DNA from 4 places in the Metabacillus indicus genome. Region 1 is predicted to be linked to each of the others. Evidence: riboswitches for the same ligand, from Rfam matches in the RefSeq annotation. Region 1 holds a riboswitch; each other region holds the start of a gene.
What was found. A riboswitch is a leader RNA that binds a small molecule or an ion and turns the genes downstream of it on or off. The one in region 1 is predicted to bind S-adenosylmethionine.
Positions count from the first base shown of each region.

Region 2: it holds a riboswitch for S-adenosylmethionine, as region 1 does, so the genes downstream of both, ACK1LH_RS09090 (YezD family protein) here and ACK1LH_RS01215 (LLM class flavin-dependent oxidoreductase) in region 1, are expected to answer to the same signal.
Region 3: it holds a riboswitch for S-adenosylmethionine, as region 1 does, so the genes downstream of both, mtnW (2,3-diketo-5-methylthiopentyl-1-phosphate enolase) here and ACK1LH_RS01215 (LLM class flavin-dependent oxidoreductase) in region 1, are expected to answer to the same signal.
Region 4: it holds a riboswitch for S-adenosylmethionine, as region 1 does, so the genes downstream of both, ACK1LH_RS04815 (bifunctional homocysteine S-methyltransferase/methylenetetrahydrofolate reductase) here and ACK1LH_RS01215 (LLM class flavin-dependent oxidoreductase) in region 1, are expected to answer to the same signal.

Region 1 covers NZ_CP176757.1:207,962-215,933, forward strand. Annotated here, with positions in the region: gene ACK1LH_RS01200 (hypothetical protein) at 1-665, shown strand, start outside; gene ACK1LH_RS01205 (DedA family protein) at 796-1,395, shown strand; gene ACK1LH_RS01210 (class I SAM-dependent methyltransferase) at 1,483-2,241, shown strand; gene ACK1LH_RS01215 (LLM class flavin-dependent oxidoreductase) at 2,683-3,744, opposite strand; SAM riboswitch class I at 3,825-3,931, opposite strand; gene ACK1LH_RS01220 (thioredoxin family protein) at 3,989-4,309, opposite strand; gene ACK1LH_RS01225 (D-alanine--D-alanine ligase) at 4,585-5,670, shown strand; gene ACK1LH_RS01230 (UDP-N-acetylmuramoyl-tripeptide--D-alanyl-D-alanine ligase) at 5,770-7,137, shown strand; gene ACK1LH_RS01235 (alpha/beta hydrolase) at 7,453-7,972, shown strand, end outside.
Region 2 covers NZ_CP176757.1:1,814,200-1,822,171, reverse strand. Annotated here, with positions in the region: gene cysC (adenylyl-sulfate kinase) at 1-220, opposite strand, end outside; gene sat (sulfate adenylyltransferase) at 237-1,376, opposite strand; gene ACK1LH_RS09100 (anion permease) at 1,419-2,441, opposite strand; gene ACK1LH_RS09095 (phosphoadenylyl-sulfate reductase) at 2,496-3,197, opposite strand; gene ACK1LH_RS09090 (YezD family protein) at 3,303-3,446, opposite strand; SAM riboswitch class I at 3,511-3,616, opposite strand; gene ACK1LH_RS09085 (hypothetical protein) at 3,788-4,048, shown strand; gene pyrE (orotate phosphoribosyltransferase) at 4,084-4,716, opposite strand; gene pyrF (orotidine-5'-phosphate decarboxylase) at 4,713-5,432, opposite strand; gene ACK1LH_RS09070 (dihydroorotate dehydrogenase) at 5,401-6,336, opposite strand; gene ACK1LH_RS09065 (dihydroorotate dehydrogenase electron transfer subunit) at 6,330-7,115, opposite strand; gene carB (carbamoyl-phosphate synthase large subunit) at 7,112-7,972, opposite strand, start outside.
Region 3 covers NZ_CP176757.1:1,503,134-1,511,105, reverse strand. Annotated here, with positions in the region: gene ACK1LH_RS07510 (aldo/keto reductase family protein) at 1-381, opposite strand, end outside; gene ACK1LH_RS07505 (ZIP family metal transporter) at 626-1,360, shown strand; gene ACK1LH_RS07500 (aspartyl-phosphate phosphatase Spo0E family protein) at 1,411-1,659, opposite strand; gene cbpA (cyclic di-AMP binding protein CbpA) at 1,913-2,566, opposite strand; gene ACK1LH_RS07490 (1,2-dihydroxy-3-keto-5-methylthiopentene dioxygenase) at 2,693-3,226, opposite strand; gene ACK1LH_RS07485 (methylthioribulose 1-phosphate dehydratase) at 3,252-3,884, opposite strand; gene ACK1LH_RS07480 (2-hydroxy-3-keto-5-methylthiopentenyl-1-phosphate phosphatase) at 3,881-4,543, opposite strand; gene mtnW (2,3-diketo-5-methylthiopentyl-1-phosphate enolase) at 4,540-5,778, opposite strand; SAM riboswitch class I at 5,859-5,966, opposite strand; gene ACK1LH_RS07470 (pyridoxal phosphate-dependent aminotransferase) at 6,020-7,210, opposite strand; gene ACK1LH_RS07465 (carbon-nitrogen family hydrolase) at 7,312-7,972, shown strand, end outside.
Region 4 covers NZ_CP176757.1:960,169-968,140, reverse strand. Annotated here, with positions in the region: gene ACK1LH_RS04830 (nuclease-related domain-containing protein) at 55-972, opposite strand; gene ACK1LH_RS04825 (S1 RNA-binding domain-containing protein) at 1,086-1,943, opposite strand; gene ACK1LH_RS04820 (YajQ family cyclic di-GMP-binding protein) at 2,043-2,534, shown strand; SAM riboswitch class I at 2,696-2,796, shown strand; gene ACK1LH_RS04815 (bifunctional homocysteine S-methyltransferase/methylenetetrahydrofolate reductase) at 2,882-4,735, shown strand; gene metH (methionine synthase) at 4,728-7,972, shown strand, end outside.

The DNA of each region.
Region 1 (7,972 bases):
AAGTATTGGACATCCGTAATTCCCTTACGATCTTCTGGAGTATTCTCATTGCATGTATGGCTTTATCCTACGGAATTCAGTTATCAGCTGGAGGCAATTTGACGGTTTCAAGCGGAATGGCCGTTTACATTTTCAGCTCGATTGCCGGTTTCCTGACAGTAAAAGAAACGTATCCGTTCAGCATCAAAATGGGTGCGACAAGACGGAATTATTATGTGACGACAAGCTTGTTCCTGCTGATGCTTGCATTGTTTATGGCTGCTTCCCATACGGTATTGATTATGGTGCTCGAAGCGATGGAAGCCTTTGGACCAGGCGAGCTGAAATTGTTCTACCTATCGATGATCCTTGAAAGTGAGTTCCCGTATTTGACGAATTTTTATGTGGATACTGCCATTTGCTTCTTTCTTCAGGCCATGTTCTTTGTGCTTGGAAGTATTTTTTACCGCTTTGGCCTCCTTGGCGGATATGCTGCTATTGGTCTTGCTGCAGTCCTTCTGTTTATTCCGGCCGTTCGGGATGAATTTATCGCAGTAATATTCAAATTTGGAGGAGAACAGGCGCTTGCATACCACGGAGGCCTGATGGGGGTTGGAGCACTTCTATTAGTGTTAGGATGGTTTATTCTCATAGGTGCCGCTGCCAAATCGGTGATGACAAGATAAAGAGAAAGCAGACCGTTTCCGGTTTGCTTTTTTCAGTTTTTAAGAGATTAGAGGAAGAGGAACAAGCATATATATGTGTGAAAGGCTTGGCCGCACAGGCTGCTGAAATATGAAGAGAAAAGGAGCCATTATGAAGGAGCTAATTTACTCACTGCTTGAGACGCTTGCAGATCTTGGTTATTACGGGATTGCGCTCGGTTTGATGATTGAAATCATTCCGAGTGAAATTGTGCTTGGCTACGGAGGATATTTGATTTCACTCGGCCGGGTAGACTTTACAGGAGCTGTCATCGCCGGAGTTGTCGGCGGAACCTTAGCGCAGCTTTTTCTTTATTGGATGGGGTATTACGGAGGAAGACCTTTTCTTGAGAAGTTTGGAAAATATCTTTTCATCAGCAGCCACCATCTGGATCTATCTGAAAAATGGTTTGAAAAATACGGAGCGGGCGTTATTTTCACGGCAAGATTTATCCCAGTTGTGAGGCATGCCATCTCCATTCCTGCCGGGATTGGGAAAATGCCGCTATGGAGATTCACCGTATACACGGCTGCAGCCATGATTCCCTGGACTGTTTTCTTTTTATATATGGGCATTCAGCTTGGCACAAACTGGACACAGATCAAAGAAAATGCAGAGCCGTACGTGCTGCCGATGATTCTCATTATGACGCTTGCAGGCATTGGCTATTATTTAATGAAAAAAAATGAAGCAGGAGAAAAGAGAATCTAAGCGAATTAAACAAACGTTTGATTAAATGTATGTTGGATGCGTTTAGGGCTATTAATAATAGTAGAATGCGCGGCAAGGGGGATATGAATGTTCAGCCAGTACAGCAAGCTAGCAACAGAAGTATATGATTTAGACAAGCCGGTGGGCCATTCCTTTGGCGATCTTGAGTTTTACCGGGAACGTCTGCGTGAAGTGAAGGGGAGAATCCTTGAGCCGGGTGCGGGGTCCGGAAGAGTGTACATTCCTTTGCTCGAGGATGGATTCGCCATTGAAGGCTTAGATAACTCTGCGTATATGCTTGATTCATGCCGGAAGCGATGTGAGGAAAGGGGACTTCGTCCAGTGCTCACAGAAGCAAGCATGAGTGAATTTAAGCTTCCGGGCAAATTCGAGGCGATTATTTTGCCTGCAGGCACATTTCTGCTGATTGAAGACCGGAGGGAATCTGTTCATGCGCTGAAGAATTTTTATGAGCATTTAACAGAGGGCGGCAGACTTATTCTGGATCTTGACCTGCAGCCGGAAAAGCAGCTGAATCAGGTGTTCACCAGCATGTGGGAAACGCCCGATCAGCACATCATCACAATGGAGGCAAAGCAGGTTGAGTACAGCGTGCTTGAGCAGTATTCCGTGACCTATCTGAAGTATGAAAAGTGGAAAGACGGAAAGCTTTCAGAAACCGAGCTGCAGAGGTTTGCCATGAGGTGGTACGGAGTGAAGGAATTTAAGCTGGTACTAGAACGCCTCGGCTTTACAGACATTGTAATTTCTGCGGACTATACATATGGAGCAGCACCGGAGCATGACCGGCAGACGATTACGTTTGAAGCTGTAAAACCGGAATGATGAAAAGGGAAGAGGGCTGAAGGGCGGTACTGGTTAAAGTCCCGGAAAATTGGTGCCTCGGTGGTTTTTGCTGACAGTTGATTGATTACAGTTTTTAGCCAATACATCCAGAAAATAAAGTGGACTGAATCGGAAGGCACTTGACTCCTTGTCCAGCTGCAGCGCTCAGGCTCCTCTGTCAGAACAAAATCCCCCAAAAAGTCAAAACCGGACTTTTCGGGTGATTTCTTATCTGACTGCCGGAGCAAAACGGGCGCTTCCGCTTTTCTGGGGATGAAGAGGGCGCTGGAGACCCCGCAAGCGCAGCGAGGAGGCTCCAGGCACTCCCCGCGGAAAGCAAGTGACTGGAGCGCAAGGGAACGGGTACGTTAAGTGCTAAATTGAAAATAACGCACAAAACGCTTGGCAAATAAGATCCAAGCGTTTTTCTGCGTCAATCAATCAAGTTAACGATGAAAACGTGCTTTCTTTCCGTTTCTTTTCCACAAGCGGCATGACCTGTAATGAAAAGCGCTCCATTTCTTCAAGCTGCGGCGAGAACTGGAGGAGGAGTAAATCAAGTCCTGCCTCTTCATACTCAAGGATCTTGTCAGCAATCTGCTCAGGAGTGCCAATCAAATTTGGACGAAGCCCGCGGTTTGAAACCGAATAGTCATAGAGCTCAAGCTTTTGTTCAAGCTGGGATTTCGTCGTGAAGTCTTTGTAACCTGCATAGGCGGAAGATTCTTTAACATCTGTTATCCGCTTCAGCTCCTGCTGCACTTCTTCTTCGGTATCCCGGCAGATGATGTAGGCAGCCATTCCGAACGATTGAAAGGGCTCTTTTCCGCGTGCTGCCCGCAGCTGCTTCATGCCGTCAATCTTCGTTTTGATTTCGTCTGCCGTTCCCCCGTGCATCACATAAGCATCGCAATGCTCAGCGATCGTTTCTTTTCCGCGCGGACTTTCTCCTCCTGCATAGAGAATTGGATTAGGCTTTTGCACCGGCTTCGGTGAAAGGCGGGCATTCATCAGGTCATAAAACCTTCCCTGATACGTAAACGTTTCTTTTTCCCAAAGCCCCTTCAGGACTTCAATAAATTCTTCGGTCCGGTCGTAGCGCGCGTCGTGCTCTGTAAAAATGCCGCCGTACTGCCGTGCCTCTTCTTCCCACCAGGCGGAAACAACGTTCAGGGTAAACCGCCCATTGCTGATGTGGTCAATGTTTGCTGCCATCTTTGCCGTGACAGCAGGGTTGTGGAAGCCGGGTCTGACTGCTGTCATAATTTCAATTTTCTCTGTGACGGCGGCAAGAGCGGCAGCAGTCGTCCAGGCTTCAAGCGAATCATGCTCAGGTCCCTTAATATCATTTAAGTAAAGCTCGGCGATAAGGGTGGTGTCGTAGCCCCACTCCTCTGCTTTTTGGATAACTTCCTTTGCGTAGGCGTAAGTAGGAGGCATTTTTTCATCTTCTACATTTCTGAGCCATCCCCCGAAGATTGGCAGCCAAAAACCGTATTTCATTGCGGAATCCCCTCTCTAATCTGCATAAAAAAGCCCCTCTTGTTAGACAAGAGAGGCTGGTTCTGCTGTGCAAGTTCTAGCTCTCATCTTTCAAACAAACTGTTTGCTGGAATTGGCACGGTTTCTGCTGTCAGATCCGTTGCCGAGGCTTCAAAGGGCCATATCCCTCCACCTCTCTTGATAAGAAACGTATGAAATTAGTTGTATCATAAAATAATTTGATTAGTATGTCAATTCTAAAAAATCAGCCCAGCTTCTCCTGAAGGAACTCCGTCACCTGGTCGGGAGTCTTTGCATTCGCACTGTGAAGGTGTCCGAGCTTCTCGCCGTTTTTAAAAATCAGGATGCTCGGAATCCCCATAACCTGGTACTTCTCTGCAATTTCAGGGAACTCATCTTTATTGATTTCATACCATTCATATGAGGAATAGGATTCCATAATTTCGCCGATAAACATATTCATTCTTGTACAGTCAGGGCACCAGTCTGCGAAAAATTTGATTAGCACCTCTTGATCTTGGGTAATTAATGTTTGGAACTGTTCTTCTGATGTAATTGGTTTCATGAATCAGACCTCCTTGCCCTTATTTTAATACAAAACAGGTGTTTTGCATGCAGGAAATGCCTGATGCATGAAAAAGTGCGCAATGATTGCCGGCAAAAAACAGGATAAAGACAAACGCGCTTACATCGCCTGCCTTACTGAAATTGGAAACGCCTTTAAAGGACGCAAATTGTGCCTTTGCCCGAATGTTATAAAGAAATCCATGATGGGCTATAACAATTTGGGCCGAAAGTGATAATATAGTAGAGATGAACTTTTCTTAGGGGGATATCCGCATGAAAATTAAAGTTGGATTATTATATGGAGGCAAGTCCGCAGAGCATCAGGTTTCCCTGCAGACGGCACTTGCTGTTATAAAAGCACTTGATACGAATAAATTTGATATACATCCGATCTACATTTCCGAAAAAGGCGAATGGTTCCGCGGACCCAAGCTTACTGAGCCGGCAGCTTCACCTGCTGAGCTTCAGTTCAGCCAAAATGGCACAGCGGTTTCTCCGGTTGCGCTCAATCAGGATCTTTTCCCTGCAAAAGCAGATGAAACGAACGAACAAATTGATGTAGTATTCCCGCTTCTTCACGGACCGAACGGTGAAGACGGCACTGTTCAGGGCATGCTTGAGCTTCTGAACCTTCCGTATGTCGGAAACGGTGTCCTTGCGTCTGCAGCAGGAATGGATAAAGTGATCATGAAAAACTTGTTTGCCCAGGCAGGACTTGAGCAGGCTAACTATGTTTCCTACATTAAGAGCGAGTGGAAAAAGGCGCCTGAAGAAGCTTACGATAAAGTGGAGCAGGAGCTTGGTTATCCTTGCTTTGTTAAGCCTGCCAATCTGGGCTCAAGTGTCGGCATCAGCAAATGCAAAGACCGTGCGTCACTTGAAAAAGCATTCGCAGAGGCATTTGATTATGACCGTAAGATCATCATTGAAGAAGGCATCATCGGACGCGAGATTGAAATCGGCGTCATCGGAAATGATGAGCCGATCTGTTCGGTTGTCGGTGAAGTTGCTCCTAAAAAAGAATTCTATGATTATAAAGCGAAATACGAAGACGGCGACACGGACATGATGATTCCTGCGCAGGTTACGGAAGAAGAATATGAACTGATTAAAGAGCTTGCCATTAAATCCTTTAAGGCAATCGACGGATCAGGACTTGTACGCGCAGACTTTTTCCTGACAGAAGACGGAAAAGCGCTGATCAACGAAGTGAACACAATGCCGGGATTCACGCCATACAGCATGTTCCCGCTTCTTTGGAAGCATACAGGCGTTGAGTACCCTGAGCTTATCGGGCGTCTTGTCGAGCTTGCCCTTGAACGCCACGAAGGCAAGCAGCAAATTAAACACACGTTTTAAGGAAAGCCTGGAAACACTATTCATTAAAGAATAGTGTTTCTTATTCATTGTCCAGAAGGCTTGAACAAAGTTTACATAAAAGAAGGGAGATTACAGCGCATGATTAAACGTTCTTTACGCGACATTCAGACAATGGCGGGAGGATCAGGCCTTGCGCCCCAACATGAAAACACCATGATCCACGGCATTACAACGGATTCCAGAAAGATTGAAGCAGGCACGCTGTTTGTGCCGATAGCCGGAGAAAACTTCGACGGCCATCATTTCGCCGAAAAGGCTCTTGCTGATGGAGCGGCGGCCACTCTTTGGAACCGTTCAAAACCGAACCCTCCTTCAGGTGCCGTCATTCTGGTTGAAGACACATTGGAAGCTCTTCAAACCCTTGCAAGCAGCTACCTTGACCAGCTGAACCTGAAAGTTGTAGGCGTGACAGGAAGCAATGGAAAGACAACCACTAAAGATATGGTGGCAGCACTGCTTTCAACAACGTACCGTGTCCACAAAACGCAGGGGAATTTCAACAACCATATCGGCATGCCTCTTACGATTCTCAGCATGACGGAAGATACTGAGGTAGCTGTGCTTGAAATGGGCATGAGCAACTTCGGGGAAATTGAACTGCTTTCAAATCTTGCAAAGCCGGATGCTGCGATCATTACCAACATAGGGGAATCCCACATGATGAATCTGGGCTCAAGAGAAGGAATCGCAAAAGCGAAGCTTGAAATTGTCAGCGGCCTCAAACCCCAAGGTGTGCTGATCTATGACGGGGAAGAGCCTCTGCTTGAAGAGCGTGTTCAGAACGCTTCATATAAAAAGGTTTCATTCGGAGCTTCTGCTGAAAACACGTATTCTCCCGAGGGAATCAGACACACAGAAAAAGGCACGTTTTTTACCATTCGCGGACGCGGGGAAGAACTGTTCCTGCCTGTGCTTGGAAAGCATAATGTCGGGAATGCTCTCGCTGCCATTGCTGCAGCTGAATTCCTTGGCGTGACAGAGGAGAAAATCAGCGAAGGGCTGAAGAATATTCAAATGACGGGCATGCGCCTTGAATTGACGAAAACAGAAGGCGGCCTTGCCGTTATCAATGATGCCTATAATGCAAGCCCGACATCTATGAAAGCTGCCATCAGGCTTGCGGGCGACTTGGACGGATACAGCCGGAAAATTCTTGTTCTTGGAGATATTCTCGAGCTTGGGGATGACATGCAGGTTCAATTTCACCGTGAAGTTGGCGAAACAATCGATGCAGCCGAAACGCAGCATCTTTTCACATACGGTAATCTTGGGGCAGAAATAGCCGAAGGGGCAAGAAAGAATCTTGATGACGGAGTGATTCACGTCTACCAGGATAAGCAGGAGCTCATTAAAAGTCTGAAGCAGACGGCGAAAGCGGGAGATCTTGTTCTTGTAAAAGCCTCGCGCGGAATGAAGCTTGAAGAGGTTGTTCAAGCTCTTCTCTAATTATGAAATAAAGCAGCCGGTCCTTCTTTTGTCTGTCAGAGAAACACGAAAAGAAAGAGGGAAGGACCTTGGTCCATGACGTTCAGAAAATAAATGGAGAGATAACGAGTACGACAAGTCCGACACCGATGGAATACGGCGTAAGCTCACTTACAACTTCATATGCACTGTTTTTTAATACGGTCATGATGAACGCTCCTTTTTGTTTTGAAATATAGTAACCCAGGGTACTTTTTATATACCCGGGTTCTTTTTTTTCAATCCTCTTATTTTTAAAACCCGGTATAAAAATATGTTCATTCGGGAGAGAGTGATATGAAAGGATGCCTTTGTATACACGGTTTTACTGGAGCTCCTTATGAAGTGGAGCCTCTCGTCAGCTATTTGCAGGAACGGACGGACTGGGTGCTGAAGACGCCGACGCTTCCGGGTCACGGAGAAACGCCGAGCCTGAAGGGGATCGAATTCAGCGAATGGATTGCGCACGCTGAAAATGAGCTCAGGGATTTGCTTGAAGAATGTTCCGAGGTCTATATCATAGGCTTTTCAATGGGCGGCTTGATTGCAGCGTATTTGGCCTCGAGGTATCCGGTTGAAAAGCTTGTGCTGCTTAGTGCAGCTGCACATTACTTAAATCCTCGCCAGATGCTGCTTGATGTGAAAGGGCTGCTTGCAGATGCCATCCGGGGAGAAGGCGCAAAGAATGAACTTTTTATCAGATACAGAAAAAAAGTGATGGAAACGCCGATTGCTGCAGCTCTGCAATTCAGGAAGCTCGTCAGGTATATTCGTCCATTATTGGAGAAAATAACTATACCTGTACTGATTGTTCAGG
Region 2 (7,972 bases), 1.6 Mb from region 1:
AGCCAAGATCACTGTTCAGTCCATGTCTCACGTTGTCTCCATCCAGCACAAATGACTGGGCGCCGCGGTCGAACAATGTCCGTGCAAATGCGTTTGCGACAGAAGACTTGCCTGAAGCAGACAGCCCTGTAAACCAGAGGATAAAGCTTTGATGCTTGTTTTTATTATGCCGTTCTTCTTTTGCGATAGATGCTTGATGCCATACGATATTGCTGCTCATCATTGTTTCTCCCTTCTTACGAAACGACTTCTTTTTTTAGTCCGCTGATCAATACTTCAATCACTTCAGGCCTGCTGAATGTGCTTGGCGGCACTTCGCCGTTTCTCAGCATCTGTCTGACCTTTGTGCCTGAGAGAATGACGTGATCTGCGCTGTCATGAGGGCACGTTTTCGTTGTAGCCATACTTTCGCATTTGCTGCAGTAGAAGCTGTGGTCGAATTTCATCGGCTTAATGCCAAGCTCCGCTTCTTCAAATTGGTCAAATATCTTCTGAGCATCATATGTGCCGTAATAATCACCGACGCCTGCATGATCTCTTCCGACAATAAAATGCGTGCATCCGTAATTTTTGCGGACAAGCGCATGGAAAATCGCTTCTCTTGGTCCTGCATATCTCATCGCAGCAGGGAAAACGCCAAGCTCCACTCGTTCTTCCGGATAGTAGTTTTTAAGCAATACTTCATAGCTCTCCATGCGGATTTCTGCTGAAATATCATCAGATTTCGTTTCGCCGACAAGAGGATTCAGAAACAATCCGTCAACTGTTTCAAGGGCAGCTTTCTGGATGTATTCATGTGCTCTGTGCACAGGATTTCTTGTCTGGAAGCCGACTACGGTTTTCCACTCTTTACTTTTAAAAATCGCTCTTGTTTCTGATGGATCAAACGTATATTCTTTAAACGGCTTATCGGGACGCTTGATCAGAGTGATTTTGCCTCCTGCATAGATGTCTTCTCTTTCATGCAGTTTTTTCACTCCGGGATGGGCGAGATCCGCTGTTCCGTAAACATTGATCGCTTCATTCGTTTTATCCGGCTCATAGAGATCTTCGATTTCAATCAGCCCATACACTTCGCCGCCATACTGAAGCTTTGCTTTGTCTCCTGTCTTCAGCGACGCTGCTGTTTCTCTTGAAACCGGAAGCGTGATCGGAATACTCCAGACTGTGCCGTCTGCAAGTCTCATGCTGGTGACTACACTTTCATAATCCTCTTGTGTTAAAAAACCCGTAAGCGGGCTGTAGGCTCCGATTCCGATCAATTCCAGATCGCTGAGAGCCATTGCATCAATTTCGATCACCTGATCGATTTCATGTGCAGTTACTTCAGGATTGTATACATCAACTAATACTCCACCATGCGGCTGTAAACTCATTTATTTTTCCTCCTAAACTGACCTTTTTAATTGGTTTTAATGTTAAATGCCTCCGCCTTCTTCATGCACGGCACGCTTTTCATCCTTTATCGCCTTCATCAGGCTCAGTGCACCAAGTGTTGCCAGCATGACACTCAGAAGAACGATAAGGGAGTACATATCCTTTTCCAAAAACAGTTTGACAAGCATATACGATATGGCAAGTGAAAACAACGGTGAAACAATCCAGATTCGGATGATTTTCTTCACAATGTGCTTTTGAAGGATCTCGCTCCCGCTTTTCGCCATTCCAAGTCCGATAATAGCTGATGAGGTCACCTGCGTCAGAGGGACGGGAAGTCCGAAAATGGAACTGGCAATCACAAGTCCTGCTCCTGTACCGGAAATCAGAATGCCTTCAGGCTTTGAATACCGGGTAATTTTCTTACCGTTTGTTTCAAGCACTTTTTTGCCGAGAAAAATCGCTCCAAGAGCAACAAATGCTCCTCCGAGCAGGGTCCCGTCCGGCACGGAAATCAGGCCAGCCCCGACAAGCGGCCCTACTGCGTTTGCCACATTGTTCATTCCAGCTGAGAAAGCCTCGAAAAATCCTGCCAGTATCAGGATGCCTGTAAGGAGCGGACGGTCTTTAAAGAACGGTTTATGCTGCACTTTATAAAGCCCTTTGCCGAACAGCCAGGCAATTCCGAAAGCTGCGACAGGAACAATCACCCAGAACATCATGATAATCATCAGTGATTTAATAAATAGGATCTGATAGGCAACTCCCACTCCCACAACGGCTCCAACCGTCACCTCGCTTGTTGAAAGCGGGATTCCCAGCAGGTTTGCAAGAAACAGCGAGCTTGTCGCAGACAAAATAATGATCAGAACAACTTTCACATCAATGATATCCTGCGGAATAATTCCGGCACTTATTGTCTTAACAACCTCTCCCCCGCCAAGATACGCGCCTGCAAAAACACCGATGGCGCATATAAAAAGGGCATGCCGGGCTTTCGGAACTGCACCGGAACCGTAAGCTACTCCCATGGAAGCAGCGGCCCCGCTCGCTCCAATATTCATGGCGAAAAAGAGACTGATGGCAAGCGCACCCAGTTCAAGCACCGCAATCCCTCCTTATCCATGCAGGCCGCATTCTGTTTTGCCCTGGCCGCTCCATCTGCCTGAGCGCAGATCATCTGCACTGAACGCAGGCTGCGTGCAGTGGAAACAGCCGATGCTCGGATATCCCTGATCATGGAGCGGATTATAAGGGAGGTCATTTTTATGAACATAGCGCCAGACATCTTTCCACGTCCAGTGAATGAGAGGACAGACTTTTACCGACTGAAACTTGTCGTCTTTATTGATAAATTGCACATTTTTCCTTGTTTCAGACTGCTCTCTCCGAAGCCCTGAAATCCACGCTTTTGACTGAGAGAGTGTTTCATTCAGCGGCTGAAGCTTTCTGATTGCACAGCACTGATTCGGATTTGTTTCCCACAGCTTATCTCCATGCTGTTCAGCTTGTTCTGCAAGGGTAAGGGCTGGTTTTTTCATCGTAATTCGGAGCTTGGGATACTTTTCTTTTACACGTTCAATGGTTTCATATGTTTCCTTGAAATGAACATCTGTATCAAGAAACACAATCGACGCATCCGGTTTTACTTTTGAAATCAGGTCAATGAGAACAATGCCCTCAATGCCAAAGCTGCAGGCATAGACAATCTCTTCGCCGTAATGGCCGTAAGCCCAGTTCAGCACATTCAATGCGCCGCTGTACCCGTCGTCTGTTTCAAAAGTCTGTTCATGCTCCTGCCATGTTTTATACGTAAGCATGCTGGTCTTCTCCTCACTTTTTCAGGTCCTGTACAAAAAGCTTTTAATAGTAGGACAGGAGCCCGCTTTCGTTAAAATGCCTCCAGTTTATCCAGTCAGCATTTTTCATTTCATTCTTATTTTTTCATTTTTCTCAAGCTGAATCACTTTTCCGTCCTGAACGATCAGTGTCACAGAACCATAGCTCATTGTGTTCAGCATTTCCTTCAGCCTGTCGATGACCGCGTCAAGTTTTTGATCAGTACCCACAGTGGTCCCCCGTTTCTTTCCCATTAAAAAAAGCCTTCCGGTTTGAAAGACTGTTCAGGCATCAACCTTATCTTCCAAAATGGGTTTCATTTTGCTGGATGTAGCACCTTGCACGCATGCAGGTTGCCGGGCTTCACCGGGCCAGTTCCCTCCGCCTCTCTGGATAAGTTTATTATATTTTTCTAAATTTTATCACAATTGCAGTCACTGTCAACCTTAGTTTTTCTATCGGAATTAAAAAAACGACTCTTTTTAGGAACTATTGATAAAAAAGTGCTAGATATACAGCGCCGGAATAAGGTGTACTATAGTTCGTCCGGGAGGTGGGAGTTATTTTTATCTTGTTAAGTGCAGCTGCCGTTTTTTATGCGTTAGGCGGATTTTCATTAGCTTATGCGGCAATGGAGATTGATGACCCAGCCATTTTTGAAAAAATGAAAGAGGAACGCGGAGTGATGAAGTGTTTCGGAATGCTCGGTTCTGCGGGATTTAAACTCAGCGGGAAGCTGCTGCCTGCACCCTGGCAGAAAAAAGGATTCAGAATTGGCTTTTTGCTGATCAGCACACTGGCTTTTTCCGGAAGCGTGCTGATATGGAAATAAAAAAAGGCATCAGCTGCTTCTGATGCCTTTATCATTTATACGTTCAGCCATTCTTCTGACGATGGATTTTCACGCCATTTCTTCAGCTTGGCTAAGTCTTCTTTTTGAATGGAGCCTTTTTTCAGAGCTGTTTCAATCAGAGATGAATAGTCCGTCAGTGATACGGAATGAATGCCTTCTTCCTCAAGCATCTCTGTCCCTTTTTGCAGTTCATATGTGAAAATGGATACAGCGCCGATCACTTCGCATCCGGCTTCTCTAAGGGCTTTGACCGCCGTAATAACGCTTCCTCCGGTTGAAATCAAATCCTCCACTACTACCACTTTCTGTCCTTCCCGGATCTTTCCTTCAATCTGATTGCCCTTTCCGTGTCCCTTTGGCTTGCTTCTCACATAGGACATCGGCAGATTCAGAAGATCACTTACCCATGCAGCATGAGGAATTCCTGCAGTAGCCGTGCCTGCTATCATTTCAGCTTGGGGATAATGCTCTCTGATCAGAGCCGACAGGCCTTCTGCAATGTTTTTTCTTACTTCCGGATAAGAAAGCGTGAGGCGGTTATCGCAGTAGATCGGTGATTTGAGCCCGCTTGACCATGTAAACGGATCATTCGGGCTAAGGAATACAGCTTCGATTGTCAGCAGTTGTTCTGCAATTTGATGGTTCATACAGGCAGTCCCTCCCAGGCGTTTTTCATTTGAGTATAGGCCGCAAGCGGATCCGGTGCTTTAGTGATGCTCCGTCCGACCACAATTCCGGTTGACCCAAGCTCTCTCGCTTTTTCAGGAGTTGCCACCCTGACCTGGTCATTTACTGCATCTCCGCTCATGCGTATGCCGGGTGTTACGGTCATAAACGAGGCTGGAAGCTCGCTGTAGATGCGGGGCACCTCCAGAGAAGAGCAGACAATACCGTCAAGGCCGCTTTTCGCCGCAAGCTTAGCGTAGCTTAGCACCGTATCATCAAGGCTGTTGCCGATCAGCAATTCTTTCTTCAGCATCTCTGCCGATGTGCTTGTCAGCTGAGTGACAGCAATGCAGGCGGGACGCTTGGAGCCTGCAGGTGTTCCGGCCTCAAGACCTTCCATTGCAGATTCCATCATGGCACTGCCGCCGGCAGCATGCACATTGACCAGATTGACTCCGAGTCCGGCAAGACCCCTCATCGCTTTTTTCACTGTTTCGGGAATATCATGGAGCTTAAGATCAAGGAAAATCTCATGTCCGCCTGATTTCAGCTGATCGATGATTGCAGGACCTTCCCGGTAAAAGAGCTCCATGCCTGCTTTTACATACAGCTTTTGTCCGGACATCTTTTTCAGGAATTCTCCTGTTTCCGCAGCATCCTTAAAATCAAGCGCGATAATCAGCGGTCTCTCGTTCATGCTTAAAGCTCCTTCCAATGCATTCTGTAATGTGGTCAAACCCATATTTTTTAAGGACATGAGGCAGTTCTTCAATGATTTCAGGGCAGACGAATGGATTTACAAAGTTGGCTGTTCCTACGGCTACGGCGCTTGCCCCCGCATACATGAATTCAAGAACATCTTCTGCTGTCTGAACACCGCCCATGCCGATAATAGGAATGGATACAGCCTGGCTGACTTCATGAATCATGCGGATGGCTACCGGTTTGATGGCAGGACCGGATAATCCTCCTGTTCGGTTTGCAAGAACCGGCTTTCCTGTTTTCAAATCCAGCCTCATTCCGATGAGCGTGTTGATCATCGTTAATCCATCTGCTCCAGCCGCTTCGATCGCTTTGGCAATTTCCGTGATATTGCTGACGTTCGGTGACAGCTTGACATAAACAGGCACCTCTGACACAGCTTTAACTGCTCGCGTAAGGGAGGCTGCCATTTCGGGGTTTGTACCGAAAGCAATTCCACCGGTTTTCACATTCGGACAGGAAATGTTCAGTTCAAGCGCGTGAACATTTTTCGCCCTGCTGATCTCTCTTGCGACTTCTACATAATCTTCTTCTGCTGAGCCCGCCACATTTGCAAGAACCGGCACATCGAATGACTCAAGCCAGGGAAGTTCATTTTCAAGGATACCTTTCAGTCCGGGGTTTTGCAGGCCGATTGCATTGAGCATGCCCGCTTCTGTTTCAGCCACCCTCGGCGTCGGATTTCCAAATCTCGGTTCGGCCGTTGCTGCCTTAATCATGATGGCTCCAAGTTTGTTCAGATCATAAAGGCCTGCGAATTCTTTTCCGAAGCCAAAGCAGCCTGATGCAGGCATAATCGGATTTTTGAGTGAAAGTCCCGGAAGTTCAACATTCAGCATGACAGCACAACCTCTCCTGCTTTAAATACCGGCCCGTCGGTGCACACTTTTTTGTAAGATGTGCCATTCGGGTCATCTGCTGTATGGCACACACATGCAAAGCATGCGCCGATTCCGCAGCCCATTCTTTCTTCAAGAGAGAGAAAAACAGGCTTGTCAGGAAAAAGATTTTGGAGGCTTGAAAGCATGGGGGTCGGACCGCATGCGAAAAGAGCGTCAAAATCGATGCTGCGCTCTTTGATGCAGTCTGTGACGAACCCTTTCGTCCCGTATGAACCATCTGCCGTCGCAATATAGGTTTCTCCGAGTTTCTTAAACTCACTTTCATAGAAAACCTGATCCGCAGACTGGAAACCGAGTACGTGGCGGACGTTAACACCCTTTGCAAGCAGACGTCTTGAAAGCTCGTATAAAGGAGGGACTCCGATGCCGCCTCCGACAAGAAGCGCTGTATCTCCCTGATTCAGGCTTTTTGGATCAAATCCGTTTCCAAGCGGGCCGAGCACATCGACCAGTTCTCCTTCTTTCCTTGCAGAGAGGAGCTTCGTGCCCGCTCCCTCTGCCCGGTAGATCATCGTGAATTCCCGCTTTTCTTTCTCTATTTTTGCAATGCTGATCGGTCTTCTTAAAAGAGGAGATGCTGCACTTGAAACCTTGATATGAACGAACTGGCCGGGCTGGTTCATCTCGTCGACCAGACTCCCTTTTAATGTAAGCTCATAAATTCCCTCAGCAATTTCTCTCTGTCCGGCAATGATCATCCATTCTTTTCGGATCAAGCGTACGTCACCTCTTTGCTGATTACTCGTTTTGGCATTTGTTCTGTTGAGAAAGTCATTGACTCTAAAACTCTTAAAATCGCTTTTGCTGTGTCAAGTGATGTGAGACACGGGATGCCGTTTTCAACCGACTCGCGTCTGATTCTGAAGCCATCGCGCTGCGGCTGTTTTCCTTTGGTCAGTGTATTGATAACGAACTGGGCTTCGCCCGTGCGGATAATATCCAGCATAGTAGGAGACTCGCTGCCGATTTTGCCGACGATTCTCGCTTCTACCCCGTTCTCATGCAGGTAGCCGGCTGTTCCGCTTGTTGCCATGATCTGATAGCCGATTGCACTGAAGCGGCGTGCTACCTCCAGACCTTCTTCTTTATCTTTGTCCGCGATTGTCAGAAGGACCTGTCCGTAATTCTGCACTTTCATTCCTGATGCGATCAGGCCTTTATAAAGAGCTTTTTCAAGGGTTGAATCTTTTCCCATCACTTCGCCTGTCGATTTCATTTCAGGGCCGAGCGTAATATCCACTCTGCGCAGCTTTTCAAAAGAGAAGACCGGCACTTTGACATAGACGCCCTCGCTTTCAGGCTGAATGCCCGTTTCATACCCAAGCTCCGGCAATGATTTGCCGAGTATCACCTTCGTTGCAAGATTTGCCATCGGCACGCCTGTTATTTTGCTTAAGAAAGGAACCGTGCGGCTAGATCTTGGATTCACTTCGATGACAAATACTTCATCTTTATAGATGACAAACTGAATGTTCAGAAGCCCTTTAATGTTTAATCCCCTTGCAAGTGCGATTGTCCGTTCAGTAATTGTCTTTTTGATATCTTCCGTCAGTGTTTGCGGAGGATAAACCGC
Region 3 (7,972 bases), 1.3 Mb from region 1:
CGTTTCCTGGTCATAGCGGTGGCAATAAAAAATATCGACATAGTCAAGGTCCATTCTCTTTAGACTCGCATGAACCTGTTCCATAATATGCTTTCTTGAAAGCCCTCTGTCGTTCGGCCCGTCTCCCATCGGCCAAAACGCTTTTGTCGTAATGACATAAGAGTCGCGCGGAAATGATTTAAGCGCCCTTGACATGACGACTTCTGCTTTCCCGCGTTCATATACGTTGGCACTGTCGAAAAAGTTGATGCCCGCTTCATAGGCCCTATGGATAATTTCAGATGCTGCCCGCTCATCTACTGTTTTCCCAAATGTAAGCCAGCTTCCAAGACTGATTTCACTAACTTTTAACCCCGATCTCCCAAGCCTCCGGTACTGCATCTCCATTCCCCCTGTTGTGCATGATCAATATCGTTATCTTTAACTTATCAGAAATTTCAAATATCGTAAAGAGAGAGAATCGCCGTCCTTGCGACACAATTTGACACCGCCCCCTCCTCAAATCAATCATTCTCCTTCATTTTTTCTCTGCTTCGTCATCAAACAGGTGCAAAGTCTATCTTTTCACAGACAAAATCAGCTATAATATGGCTAACATAGATCCGTTTAAAAAAGGAGCAGTAACATGACAGAAGTTTTACTCGGCAGCACACTGTCTGCCCTTGCTACAGGACTCGGGGCTCTTCCTATCCTGTTCCTGCAAAATACGATTACACACAGGTGGAGAGATATTCTGCTTGCTTTCACCGCAGGCATCATGATGGCTGCATCCATGATGAGCCTGCTTCCTGAAGCGCTGAATCAGGGAGGGTTTCTTGAGGTCTTTGCCGGACTCTTTCTCGGTGTTTTGGTGCTGACGACACTTGAAAAAAAAATCCCCCATATAGACCTTGAGCATTCAAAATACGGCATACAATTTGACGAAAAGGCGTTCCTGATTATCGCTGCGATCACGATGCATAATCTGCCGGAAGGACTTTCTGTAGGTGTCAGCTATGCATCAGAGCAGTCAGAGACAGGAAATCTGATTGCTTTCGCCATTGGTCTGCAGAACGCTCCTGAAGGATTTCTCGTCGCCTTATTCCTTTTTAATCAGAACATCGGCAAATTTAAAGCTCTGATCATTGCAACTATGACAGGCGCAGTTGAGATCATAACTTCGCTTCTGGGATTTTATTTGACGTCATTCGCGGACAATCTCGTTCCTTACGGCCTGTCCTTTGCAGCCGGGGCCATGCTGTTCATTATTTATAAAGAGCTGATTCCTGAAAGCCACGGGGACGGAAATGAACGGAATGCAACCTACTCCTTCATTCTAGGAATATTGTTCATGATTCTGCTCATTGAGACCTTCGGCTAAATAAAGCGAAAATAAAAACGGCTGAGCTGCGAGCTCTGCCGTTTTTGGTTCTATATAGTAAGTCCTTCCCGATCTGTCCATTTTTTCATAGAATGAATAAACCGCATAAAAGGGGGGGTTGTCCGGTTTTCTTCTTCAAAAACAATCTGCTGGTATTGGTTTAACAGCATGTCCAGTTCCTGGCTGCACTTCACGGCCTCGCTGCTCGTATATCCTCCGGCCCTTGCAGAGTCCATCATTTCTTTCCTTTTTGTATCGATGCTCTCAAGCAGCTGGGTCTTATCTGATACAGTTGACATTTTCTTCCCTCCGCCTCATCCAAAAATATCTGTAATGGGAATAAATATTCAAGTAAATTATTACAGATACTTCTAAACTTGTAAATAGATTAGCAAAATCCGACAGCTTTTTCACAGGACTTTTTGACAATTCTGTTAACACACTTGGATGAACCGACTTGTTTTCCTTTCTTTTCCCATATTCCCCCACATTCAAACCTATATTTCCAACTTTTTTTATAATAAAAAAGAACCGGATTTACCGGTTCAGCAGTTATTTTATCAGTACTTTATCACTTTTGTTTACATCATCCACCGCGGTCACTCTGAAATCTTTTTCTTCGAGTTTTTTAATGATTTTATGAAGCTTTTTTTCTGAAATATCATGGGACAGATTGACGATGATCCGTCTTAAATATGTATCACCATTATCCAGAGTGAGCAGCCCTTCAATATTTACATCTTTGATCGCAGAAACAAGTTCCTTGATGGCACCCTTGTGTTCCTTAGTGCCGACAGTCAGGATATATCCTCCTGTCTTCATGCCGAATGAATCTTCAAGAACATCCATAATGTTTCCATGTGTAATGATACCGGAAAATTCATCTTTTTCATTCAGAACAGCTAAAAATGGAAGCCTTCTGATTGTCAGAAACGTTTTAAAAAACGAATCCTCCTCGTAAACAAATGCATCCTTATCTACAATCAAAGATTGAATTGAATCTTCATTCTTGCCCTGCTTTTCTACATAATAATCGAGCAAATCAACTTTATAGATCAAACCTGCAAAAACTGTCCCGTTGTCTTTCAGAACAGGAATGCTGCGGTAACCTGATTCTTTCAGCAATTCGTAAGCTTCTTTTACAGTACTCTCCGCCTTGCAGTACCTGACATCTTCTTTTTTTACAAAATTGTAGCGAATTTTCATGCGGACAATCCTCCCCTCTTATATTGTTGAAAATTTACCATAGAACAGGACAAGAGTAAAGAAAATTCTAATTATTAAGCCCGCAAGAAACCCCCTTCCTGAAAATGAAGGGGGGATTAAGACCGTTTAAGCCTGCTGCTGTTCTTTTTCGTAGATGGGCACCCATCCTTCAGTCGTTACAAAAATGCGGACTGCTACTACTTTACGGTCTTCCTGCAGCGTAAAGTAGTGGCGGATGTTCGGAGGAACAGAGATCAGGTCGCCGGGATTCAGTTCAACATCGAAAAATGAGCCGTCTTTTGCCTGGATAATAAAAATACCGTGGCCGCTGACAATAAAGCGGACTTCATCATCTGTATGATGGTGCTCCTTCTGGAAATTTTGAAGAAGCTGTTCTAGATTCGGCGTGCTTTCAGACAAAGAAATAACGTCCTGTGCCATGTAGCCGCGGCGTTCCGAGATATCCGCAATTTCATTTGTGAACACCTGAAGAATTTCTTCTTTCTGTTCATCAGAAAGGCTGTAGTTTTCTCTCAATGCCTCCGGCAGCTTCTCAATATCCCATTGCTCATAAATGACCTCCTGCGCATTAAGAAATGCTGAAACTTCCTTTTGATCTGTTAATCTTTCATTCGTTTCTTGAAAACGGATCGTCGCCATCCTTCATTCCTCCTGTATGGTAAATTTATCGCACGAGCGATTTTGCCTGTTTAAGAGCAAGCAGTTTCACTTGATAGGAAAATAAAAATTCGCACGCTTCCAGCACTTTTTTGGCTTCAAACGCGTCTTTTCCCCAAACCGTAATGCCGTGGTTCCGGATAAGAACGGCACCAGAGCTGCCTTTGACATGTCTGCCGAAGTCAGCAGCAAGAGCAGGAATGTCCGCAGGGTTTTCAATAATCGGAATATGCCATTCGGCATCCTCCTCCCACAGCCCGAAAGCTTTAATGATCTCCTGCCCTTTGAAGGTGATTCCGCCTTCATCGCCATACAATTCAGAGATCACATTATTGTCTACAGTGTGGACATGGAGGCTGCAGCCGGCACTGGTCCGCTTATAGATTTCTACGTGCAGAAGGGTTTCCGCTGAAGGTCTTTGTGCTGTATCTTCAAGGGGTGTTCCAGCACCGTCCACAAGCAGAAAATCTTCATCTGTTTGGAGTCTCTTGTCTTTTCCGCTTGATGTGACCAGGAACGAGAGCGGATCTGAATGAACTTTTATCGCAAGATTTCCGCTTGTTCCCGGAAACCAGTCCCGTTCCGCCAGTTCCCTTTTCACAGCTGCAAGCTCACTCCAGCGCTGTTTATATAAGCTCATACTGCCGCCTCCTGCCTTTTCTTCAGCCCTTCAATCACGTCATAAAAAGTTGAAAATGCCTGATGCCGCAGCTGAAGAGTTTCACATTTTTCAAGAAGATAATCCCTGGCAAACACAAAATCTGCAAGCTTGGCCGCTTCAAGATCTGTCACCGAATCTCCGATTACAATGACCTCCTGATCAGAGGAAGCAAGCTTTCTGATGATGCTCGGCTTGCAGCATCCGCAGTCATTTGTGCATCTGTCATCACATGAATTCGGCCAGAGGATTTGAACAAATTCCCCGCTGAAATCTGATTCATTGCAGTAGACACGATCATATTCCACAAGCCCGTTTAACAGCGGATAGACGAAAAAATCAATTCCTCCGCTTACAATGTACAGATGTATTTCATGATCTTTTGCAAACTGAACAAAATCACTGAATCCGTCCCGGATCTGTGCGGTGAACAGCAAATGCTGAATCATATCAGCCTTGAGCTTTGAAGGGATCAGCTCAAACATCCTTCCGACGCCTTCACGGACTGAAATGCGCTGGCTTAAAACATCATCTTTTAAAGTGTTCCACTCAGAAGGAGCGAATCGTTTCATGAGCGCGATAATATTGTCATTGTTTGTAATGGTGCCGTCAAAATCACAGATAATAACCGGTTTGCTCATCGGCCCGCCTCCACCTGACCCCAAAGATCAAGCGCAAGCTGAAGGTCGCGTTCGCTTTTAGCTTTTTCAGATAATGAGATGCCTTCAAGTACAGCATCGATTGCAGAGCGGAAAGCTCTTCCGCCCGCCTGCGCACCGTTTGGATGCCCGTGTACGCCTCCGCCGGCATTAATGACGCTGTCGATGCCGAAATCCTGGATAAGAACAGGAACAAGGCCCGGATGAATTCCAGCTGATGGAACCGGAAACGTTTCTTTTATGCCGGAAGTCTCTTTGCACGCTGCACCGATGGACAGTGCCGCATCCCTTTCAAGTGCCACACTGCCGTATGGCGACGGGAAGAGGGAAAAGTCCGCACCGCATTGCCGCAGCAGCTTTCCAAGCAGCAGAGAGTGCGAAATCCCGTATAGGGCGGAAGAAGACAAGGCTCCGCTTACAGCAGGGTGCGCCATGATCGGGACATGAATCTCCCTGTCTTCTGCAAGCTCCTGCAAAACGTCAAGACCATAAGCGAAAACATTAAACAGCAGGGCGTCCGCCCCGAGGTCTGCAGCGCGTCTTGCCTTCTCTTTGAGGCTGAAGGTCTTTCCAGTTAAATTAACAGCATACATAGCTTTATGGCCGGTCTCCTCATACACGCTGCCAAGCACTTCTTTTCCTGCTGTAATTCTTTGCTCAAACGGAGTCAGAGGATTGTCAAACAGGATTTCGTCATCCTTTACAAGGTCAACGCCGCCAAGTACCTGATGCCTGAGCTGATCTTTTAAAAACGTGAGATCACGTCCAATGACTCCTTTGAAAATGCTCATGAGAAGAGGCCGGTTATAGACTCCAAGCTTTTCCCTGATCCCGCTTATGCCAAATGCAGGTCCCTGAAAGGAAGAAAGAAGATCTCCTGTAAACTCCAAATCAAGCAGTTTCACTTCGCCGTCAAGGGAAAGCTTTCCGAAAACCGTCGTAAGGACTGCAGGAAGGTCATGAGAGTAATTAAGACCAGGATAAAATATTTTTACAATTCCTTTTTTCACTTTTTTTCCGAGAAACTCCGAAATGCGTTCTTCAGCATCCGTTTCTTCAACTGATACAACTTGGCCCTTGTGCTGTTTCAGCTGCTGCTGTGTAAGCTCCGGAAGGTCCGTCCATGAGCCGACCGTAAGGCCTATGGCGATTCCTTCTGCTTTTTTTTGGATGCTGCTCTGATCATAGATGAGATAAGTTGCTGTAACGCCGCTCATGATTATGCCTGCCTTTCGAATTAGAAAATAAAAAAGGTCCCCTCCGCTGACGGAAGAGACCTTATCTGAAATGGGTAAGATCCTTATCTGCCAGCAATTGCTGCAAGATTTAGCACCGTGCTTAAACATCGTTTAAGTCGGTTGCCGGGCTTCATCGGGCCAGTCCCTCCACCTGCTCTTGATAAGAATTGTATATGTTCTGAATAACCTGAAATTAATTTGGATTATGACAGCTTTTCCCTCAGCTGTCAACTGACTGTGAAAAGAGATTTAAAGATTTTATTCTTTCAGCTGCTTCTCTCAATCTCTCTTCAGAGGTTAAAAGTCCCGCACGGACATACCCCTCACCGAACGTCCCGAATCCAATGCCCGGCGCCACGCAAACATGAGCGTGTTCCAGCAGATAGTCAGCGAATGATTCCGATGTGAATCCCCCGGGTACAGGCAGCCAAGCAAAGAATGATCCCGGAGGAGCCTCCACTTTCCAGCCGATGCCGTTCAGTGCGTCTATAAACGCCGCACGCCTGCTTTCATAGCGTGCGACAAGCTCGCTGACGCAATCCTGCGGGGCAAGAAGAGCAGCAGCTGCTGCTTCCTGTATTCCGCTGAACACACTGACAAACATGTGATCCTGGAAAAGATTAATCGACTCTATGACGCTTTTATTGCCGACTGCAAACCCGATCCTCCACCCTGCCATATTATACGTCTTAGACAGCGTATAAATTTCAATTCCAGTCTCTTTTGCTCCCTCGGATTCAAGAAAGCTGACCGGCTTTTTGCCGTCAAAGCCAATTGCTCCATAGGCAAAATCATGCACGACGCAAATGTCATTTTCTTCAGCAAACGCAACCGTGTCATCGAAAAAGCTCCGGCTTGCAACTGCCCCTGTAGGGTTGTTCGGATAGTTTAAAAACATGAGCTTAGCATCCGCCTTCGCTTTTTCAGAGAGCTTGGAATAGTCAGGCAAAAACTCATTTTCCTTCAAAAGAGGCATATATTCCATACGGGCCCTCGCAAGCTCTACGCCTGACCAATAATCGGGATAGCCCGGGTCGGGAACAAGAACCGTCTCACCGGGATTAAGGAGACACTGCGGAATTTCGACAAGACCTGCCTTTCCCCCAAATAGAATCGCCACTTCTGTGTCAGGATCCAGTGTAACGCCATATTCCCTTTGATAAAATTCTGTTATCGCCGTTTTTAAAAAACGCTGTCCTCTGAACGGGGAATATTTGTGATAGTCCGGTTTGCCTGCTGCTTCCTGCAGGGCTTTTACAATATGAGGCGGCGTCGGCTGATCCGGATTCCCCTGGCCAAGATTAATGACATCATGTCCGGCCTCAATACTTGTGTTAACTTTTGCAACGAGACCTGCAAAAAATTGTTTTGGAAGATTATTTAATAGCACTGATTGCTCGAACTTTTTCATCTTTGCACCTTCTTATGAAAATTCTTGAAATTCTAGTGAAAAATCATATATTGTTATAGTCAGCTTGTAAAGGAAAATATTTTTTAGCGGAGATGACGCATATGAAACTTAAAATCGCCTGCCTTCAGACAGACATTGCTTTCGGAAAACCGGACGAAAACATTGCAGCAGTGGAAGAAAAGATGAAATCCATCATGCTTAGCGACAAACCTGATGTGATTGTACTGCCGGAGTTATGGACGACCGGATATGACCTGACACGTCTTGATGTGCTCGCAGATGAAGAAGGAAAACGCACCCTCTCTCTGATGAGCGAACTTTCAAAAAACTGCTCGGTTAATATCATAGCAGGGTCTGTGGCTAAAAGGACAGAGGCAGGGGTAACGAACACCATGTACGTGTTTGACAGACAGGGTGAACTCTTGCACGAATACAGCAAATTGCACCTTTTCAAACTGATGGATGAACACTTGTATCTAAATGGCGGCACAGAAAAAGGGCTTTTTAAGCTTGAAGGAATTCAAAGTGCCGGAGTCATTTGCTATGACATTCGTTTTCCAGAATGGATTCGCGCTCATACCGTTAATGGAGCTGAGATCCTGTTCGTTGTCGCAGAGTGGCCGCTTCCGAGACTTCATCACTGGAAAACCATGCTTATCAGCCGCGCAATTGAAAATCAGTGCTACGTTGTAGCGTGCAACAGGTCAGGGGAGGATCCGAAAAATGTATTTGCCGGTCATTCCATGATCATAGATCCATGGG
Region 4 (7,972 bases), 750 kb from region 1:
AAAAGTTTTTATAGACTCTTGCCAGATGGTATACGCTACTAAAAGCATTTCATATTAATCTGAATTGCTGAGAGGGACAAAATATGAACTGCGGTTGTTCCCTAGATTTTCATAGTTCTCATACAGAAGTTTTCTAATTGCTTTTTTTGATTTAATGCTCCCGCACCATGTATGGATGCTGTCTGTTGTTATTTTTTTCTCAGGAAAAAGGAGCTTATATTCGTCAATACTCCTCAAAATAGATGATTCTGCACGTTCTTTATTTTTACAGACCGGGCAGATAAAAAAAGCTCTATTAAGCAATTGATAAAATCCTCCGCATTGATGGCACACAATCCCCTTCCTCAGCCCCTCAAACCCATATCCCGGCAGCTTCAAAAACGGATATTCTTCCACGTGCGAATCCAGAAGTTTTTTCGCGAGCATGTCATGAAAGCCGGTTAACTTGCCCCGCTTTTGATTGAGTTTTTCCGCAAAGCGGTTCAGCTGGGGATAATAAATGATGGGTTGGTCAAGAGGTGCGTTGTAAAGGTGGAATCGGGGATTTACAAAGACAACGAATGGTTCGAGGGGGAACTTAATGCTCTTATCCTGGAGAAGCCGAGTGAGCAAGGCTTCGCTTCTTTTGAGCTGAAGCAGGGGGTTTTTCATTTCTTTTTTGGCCGGGGTGGACCATCTTTCTCCTTCTGCGAAGTAATCACCTTCCGAGTTCTTTACATTGAACACGTACGTTTTATCATGCTTGATAAACAGGGAATCAATTTGTACGAAAGATCCGCCAATTTCAAAGAGCAGATCGCTTAACACTATGCCATCCCCTCCATTCTCCTTAAGCCACTGCTCAAAATACTTTTCTCCCTGGAACCCTTTTTCAAGCTGCCGCAAGCAGATGAGAGCTTCTTCATCCAAAACGGATCTGGCGTTCAAACTCCGATAAACGAGCAATTCCCGGTTTTCTTTTACGTCCTTCAACTAATTGTCATCCCCTTTCATTTTTTCAAATCCATCATAAAACAATTCCCCTCCTCCCGGCAAAAGCCCAAAATCAAATTTTGCGCACAAAAAAACAGCAAACGCATATGCGCTTACTGTTGTTCTTTTTTAAAGTAGGTCCAGCCGTCTTCCTGATAAACCTTGCCTGCTTTCATGAGTGAGCCGAGCGCACGCTTGAATGCACCTTTGCTCATGTTGAAGCGTTCTTTGATGTCATCCGGGTCGCTCTTGTCAAAGAAGGGCATGGCTCCTCCTCTTTCTTCCATGTAATCACAGATCACTTGTGCATCTTCATCCAATGCCTCATGTTTGAACGGAAGGAGAGAAACGTTAAGGGTGCCGTCTTCTTTCACATCAACAACTCGTCCTGTTACAAGTTCGCCAAGACGCGGCTCTCTTTTGCGCTGGGAGGAGTGGATGAATCCTTTGTAGCCTTCTTCAGTTATGATGAAAGTTCCTGCAATGATGATTCGGTAGACTCTTCCTGTAACGGCCTGATTGTTCCGGACTCCTTCAGCCGGGACGATGTTTTCCTGCATGACATCTTCCGTTGCAAGCTTTGTGAAAAATCTTCCGTTTTTCGTCACTTTCAGGGAACAGTAGAGTTTGTCGCCTTCTTTTGGCCATACACTGACGTAAGCCGGGAGAATATCGTTGTCGACAAGTGCATCTTTTGAAAGGCCAATGTCGACGAATGCCCCCATGTCTTCCCTGACACTGACTACTTCCACCCATCCGAACCGGTCTTCTGATATCGTCGGCTTTTTCATCGTTGCCGCTAGGCGGTCTTCATGGTCAACAATCAGATACACTTCAACCTCGTCCAATTCTTCAATCGGTTCAGTGATTTCCGTTTTGTGAAGCAGCACTCGGTCTTCTCCATCTGTTAAATAATATCCGTAATCTACTTTTTCATCTATTTTAAGCGTCATAAACGTTCCGGGATTCATTTGTTCGTTCCTTCCTTTGCAGCTGAACTGCCGTTAGTTGTTATATCATGTACATTCTACTATAATCTAAGGATAATACAAACTTTTGGGAGGATTCTTATGGCCAAGGACAGTTCGTTTGATATTGTGTCGAAGGTGGATATGCCTGAGGTAACAAATGCCATCACGATGACGATGAAAGAGATCGGCACACGCTATGATTTTAAAGGAAGCAAAAGCAGCATTACGCTTGAAAAAGAGGAGCTTGTTTTAGTTTCTGATGATGAGTTTAAAATGGATCAGCTGAAGGATGTGTTCATTTCAAAACTGATCAAGCGCAACGTGGCGACGCGCAATATTGATTACGGAAAAATTGAAGGCGCATCAGGCGGGACCATCCGCCAGCGTGCAAAGCTTGTCCAGGGTATTGATAAGGACAATGCGAAAAAGATTAACGCGATCATAAAAAATGCAGGACTTAAGGTGAAAACGCAGGTTCAGGATGATCAGGTCCGCGTTACCGGCAAAAGCAAAGACGACCTGCAGCAGGTGATTGCAGCTGTCCGCGGTGCGGATCTGCCGATCGATGTTCAATTCATTAATTTCAGATAAACGAGAGGACTCAGCAGTTTTTCCTGCTGGGTCTTTTTTTATCCGGACTGGGGCAAGAATTCCTCATCAATTCAGAAAACTTTTACTTTTCGCACTTGAATCTCCCGAAAAAAACATGTAAATTAGATATAATATCATTTAGCCAATTTCATATTTTTCGATTCTTATCTAGAGAAGCTGAGGGACTGGCCCGTCGAAGCTTCAGCAACCTGGCGCAATCCAAGGTGCTAATTCCAGCGATGCATCCATCGGACGATAAGAAGAAGCCGCGCATACTCAAAAGTCTTCTTCTTGGAAGGCTTTTTTCTTTTTTCCATTATCAGCTGTATTTTAGGAGGTTTATAGCTTTGGCACTTTTAACAGACTTGCAGACAAAAATTCTGATCGGGGACGGAGCAATGGGCACCTTGCTTTATTCCCACGGTGTGGACCGGTGTTTTGAAGAACTGAACCTGTCAAAACCGGATGACATCCTGAATGTTCATAAGGCGTATCTTGATGCCGGCGCTGATGTCATTCAGACAAATACGTACGGGGCCAATTATATCAAGCTGTCCAGATACGGGCTTGAAGATGAGGTGCGCGCCATTAACCGCACGGCTGTGCAAATTGCAAAGCAAGCTGCGGAAGGCACCTCAGCCTATGTCCTCGGCACAATCGGCGGTGTACGCGCTTTTAAAAAAGGAGCCTATTCGCTCGAGGATCTCCGCCGCAATTTCAGGGAGCAGCTCTATCTTCTGCTGAACGAAGAACCCGACGGCCTCCTGCTTGAAACGTATTATGATCTTGAAGAAATGAAGACCGTTCTCGAGATTGCAAGAAAAGAAACAGACTTGCCGATCATAACGAACATTTCCCTCCATGAAATCGGCGTTCTCCAGGACGGCACTCCTCTTTCTGACGGTCTGTCCCAGCTTGAGGAACTCGGGGCGAATGTTGTCGGGCTGAACTGCAGGCTTGGACCGTATCATATGCTCTCATCTCTGGAGGAAGTTCCTCTTCCAGAAAAGGCCTTCCTGTCCGTTTATCCAAACAGCAGCCTACCGACTATCGAGGAAGGCAGACTTGTTTACGGATCCGGTGAAAAATACTTCGCTGAAAGCGCACTTGCTTTTAGAAACCAGGGTGCGAGATTAATAGGAGGCTGCTGCGGAACGACTCCTGATCATATCAGGGCAATGGCTTCTGCTCTTAAAGGACTGCCTCCGGTGACTGAAAAGAAGGTGAAAGCAAGAAAAGAAGAAATCTCTATTGCCTCTGCTGCAGAGAGAAAGTATCCTCCGCTGCAGGATATTGTCAAAGAAAAACGCTCCATCATTGTAGAGCTTGACCCGCCTAAGAAGCTCGGGATTGATAAATTTTTGAAAGGAGCAAAGGCCCTGCAGGAGGCTGGAATCGATGCCTTAACACTTGCGGATAATTCCCTTGCTTCACCAAGAATCAGCAATGCCGCCATGGGATCCATTGTCCAGCAGACTCACGGGATTCGCTCACTGATTCATATCACCTGCAGAGACCGCAACTTAATCGGACTGCAGTCACATTTAATGGGGCTGCACACCCTTGGATTAACAGATGTTTTAGCCATAACAGGAGATCCGTCCAAAATCGGGGATTTCCCGGGGGCAACTTCTGTTTATGACCTTTCTTCCTTTGATTTGATCAGTCTGATTAAGCAATTTAATGACGGGCTTTCTTACTCAGGAAAACCGCTTGGCGAAAAGACGAACTTCTCTGTAGCCGCCGCCTTTAACCCAAATGTGAAGTATCTTGATAAAGCCGTTAAAAGGCTCGAGAAAAAAATCGCGTGCGGGGCTGATTATTTTATCTCCCAGCCGATCTATTCCGAAAAACAGCTGATTGATGTCTATGAAGAAACAAAACACTTAACTGTACCCGTCTATATCGGCATTATGCCGCTCACTAGCAGCCGGAATGCTGAATTTATTCATAATGAGATACCTGGCATCACCCTCTCTGACAGCATCCGCGAAAAAATGGCCAATGCCGGAGATGATAAGGAAAAATCGTATCAGGAGGGTCTGGCCATTGCCAAAAACCTGATTGATGCTGCGTTTGATCTGTTCTACGGCATTTACTTGATCACACCGTTTTTGAATTATGAACTGACAGTGGAACTAACGAATTATATCCATAAAAAAGAGTCTGAGGCCACCGAAAGGAAGATTACGCATGTCTGATATAAGAAAACAGCTTGAGAAAAAAATCCTCGTTCTTGACGGGGCGATGGGCACCATGATTCAGGACGCCAATCTTTCTGCAGATGACTTCGGCGGAGAAGCCTACGAAGGATGCAACGAATATTTGACTATAACTGCACCTGAGGTCATTCAATCGATCCATGAAGCTTATCTTGAAGCAAAAGCAGATATTATCGAGACAAATACGTTCGGGTCTACGAAAATCGTCCTGGATGAATACGACCTTGGGCACCTTGCCTTTGAACTGAATAAAAAAGCGGCTGAAATTGCGAAAAGAGCAGCTGAAAAATACTCAACACCCGAATGGCCCCGCTTTGTAGCAGGCTCAATGGGACCAACAACAAAAACGCTCTCTGTTACGGGAGGAGCCACATTTGAGGAACTGATTGATAACTATGAAGAACAGACACTGGGACTGCTTGCAGGCGGCGCCGATCTGCTTCTCCTTGAAACGAGCCAGGACCTGCTGAATGTAAAAGCCGGCTTTTTAGGCATCAGGCGTGCGTTTGAAAAGACCGGAAAAGAAATTCCCCTTATGGTATCAGGCACGATTGAGCCAATGGGCACGACTCTTGCCGGCCAGGACATTGAAGCTTTCTTTATTTCTCTTGAACATATGCAGCCTCTTTCTGTCGGCCTGAACTGTGCGACAGGACCTGAGTTTATGACAGACCATATCAGGACGCTGTCTGGAATGGCTCATACAGCCGTCAGCTGTTACCCTAATGCCGGCCTTCCTGATGAGGAAGGAAAATACCATGAATCACCGCGTTCGCTTGCGCAGAAAGTGAAAGGTTTTGCAGAACAGGGCTGGCTCAATATTGTCGGCGGCTGCTGCGGAACCACACCTGCACATATCACGGCTATCGCAGATGCTGTCGGCGCACTGAATCCGCGCACCGTCCCGGAACGTGATCCGGCACATACCGTTTCCGGTATTGATCCGCTTATTTATGATGACTCCATGAGACCCCTGTTTGTCGGGGAACGGACAAATGTCATTGGATCAAGGAAGTTCAAGCGCCTGATTGCCGAGGGGAAATTTGAAGAAGCATCTGAAATTGCGAGAGCACAGGTCAAAAACGGAGCACATGTCATTGATATTTGTCTTGCAGACCCTGACCGCGACGAACTTGAAGATATGGAAGCATTCATAAAAGAAGTGACCAAAAAAGTAAAGGCGCCGCTTGTCATCGATTCAACCGATGAAGCCGTCATTGAAAAAGCACTATCTTATTCCCAGGGAAAAGTCATCATCAACTCGATTAACCTGGAAGACGGCGAAGAGCGCTTTGACGCTGTTGTTCCGCTGATTCATAAATATGGTGCCGCTGTTGTTGTCGGAACCATAGACGAAAAAGGCATGGCTCTTACAGCTGAGGAGAAGCTTGATATTGCGGTCCGTTCGTTTGAACTGCTTACTGAAAAGCACGGCCTGAGTCCTTCAGACATAATATTCGATCCCCTCGTTTTCCCTGTCGGCACAGGAGACGAGCAGTATATTGGTTCTGCTGAAGAAACGATTAAGGGCATCCGCCTGATCAAAGATCGACTTCCGCAATGTCTGACTATGCTTGGCGTCAGCAACGTATCCTTCGGCCTTCCGCCTGTCGGACGCGAAGTGCTGAATGCCGTCTATTTGTATCACTGTACACAGGCGGGTCTCGACTATGCGATTGTCAACACGGAAAAGCTTGAGCGTTTTGCTTCCATTCCGAAAAAAGAAGTTGAAATGGCGGAGACTCTTCTTTTTAACACAAATGACGAAACACTGGCCGCTTTTACAAATCATTACCGGGGAAAGAAAAAGACAGCCAAAAAACCTGTACAGTCCCTCCCGCTTGAGCAGCGTCTCGCCCAATATGTTGTAGAGGGCACAAAAGAAGGACTGATTTCAGACCTTGAAATCGCCCTTAAGGAATATGATGCACCTCTTGATATCATTAACGGTCCGCTCATGGCTGGAATGGCTGAAGTCGGAGAGCTGTTCAATACAAACCAGCTGATCGTCGCCGAAGTTCTTCAAAGTGCAGAAGTGATGAAAGCTTCCGTCTCCTTTTTAGAGCAGTATATGGAGAAAAAGGATGACAGCGGAAAAGGAAAAATCCTGCTTGCAACGGTTAAAGGCGATGTGCATGATATCGGGAAAAACCTTGTGGATATTATCCTGAGCAACAACGGCTACAAAGTAGTGGATCTCGGAATTAAAGTGACCCCGCAGGATTTAATTACAGCTGTCAGAAAAGAGAAACCGGATATTGTCGGACTTTCAGGCCTGCTTGTGAAGTCAGCCCAGCAAATGGTTCTGACCGCACAGGATCTGCGTGAAGCTGACATTTCTGTTCCGATCCTGGTCGGCGGCGCTGCCCTTTCCAGAAAGTTTGCAGACGGAAAGATTGCTCCGCAATACAGCGGACCGGTGGTGTATGCCAAGGATGCGATGGACGGCCTTTCACTTGCAAACCGAATCCGAGTCGACCCGGCCCAGTTTAAAAAGAAAGAAGTGCGGTCTGAACAGTTTTCTGAAAAGAAACCGACTGCCGCAGTGACAGAACTGCTTGAAAAAAGAGCAGAGCTTGCACCGTCCCCTGTTTTTGTGCCTGAGGACTGCAGACGCCATATCATTAAAGATTTCAATCTGCAGCACCTCATCCCTTATATCAACATGCAGATGCTGATCGGCCATCACCTCGGCCTCAAGGGAAAAGTAAAGGAAATGCTGAAAAACAATGATCCAAAGGCGGTTGCTCTAAAAGAAACCATTGATGAGCTCCTGAAGCAGGGAGAAGCGGAAAAATGGTTTGAACCTGCTGCGGTTTATCAGTTCTTCCCTGCTGTATCAGAGGGAAATTCTCTGCACATTCTGGATCCGGAAACAGAAGAAAAGCTGCAGACCTTTGATTTTCCAAGACAGTCAAAACTGCCGCACCGCTGCATTTCTGACTACGTTCGACCTGAAAGCAGCACAAGAGACTATGTATCCTTCTTTGCTGTTACGGCAGGAAAGAAAGTCAGAGAGATTGCAAACCGATTTAAGGAACAGGGCGACTATTTGAAAAGCCATGTTGTTCAGGCACTCGCCCTTGAGCTTGCTGAAGGTCTTGCCGAGCGGACGCACCAGCTGATCCGTGATCAGTGGGGCTTCCCTGATCCTCCGGATTTCACAATGGATCAGCGCTTTTCAGCAAAGTATCAGGGCCAGCGTTTTTCATTCGG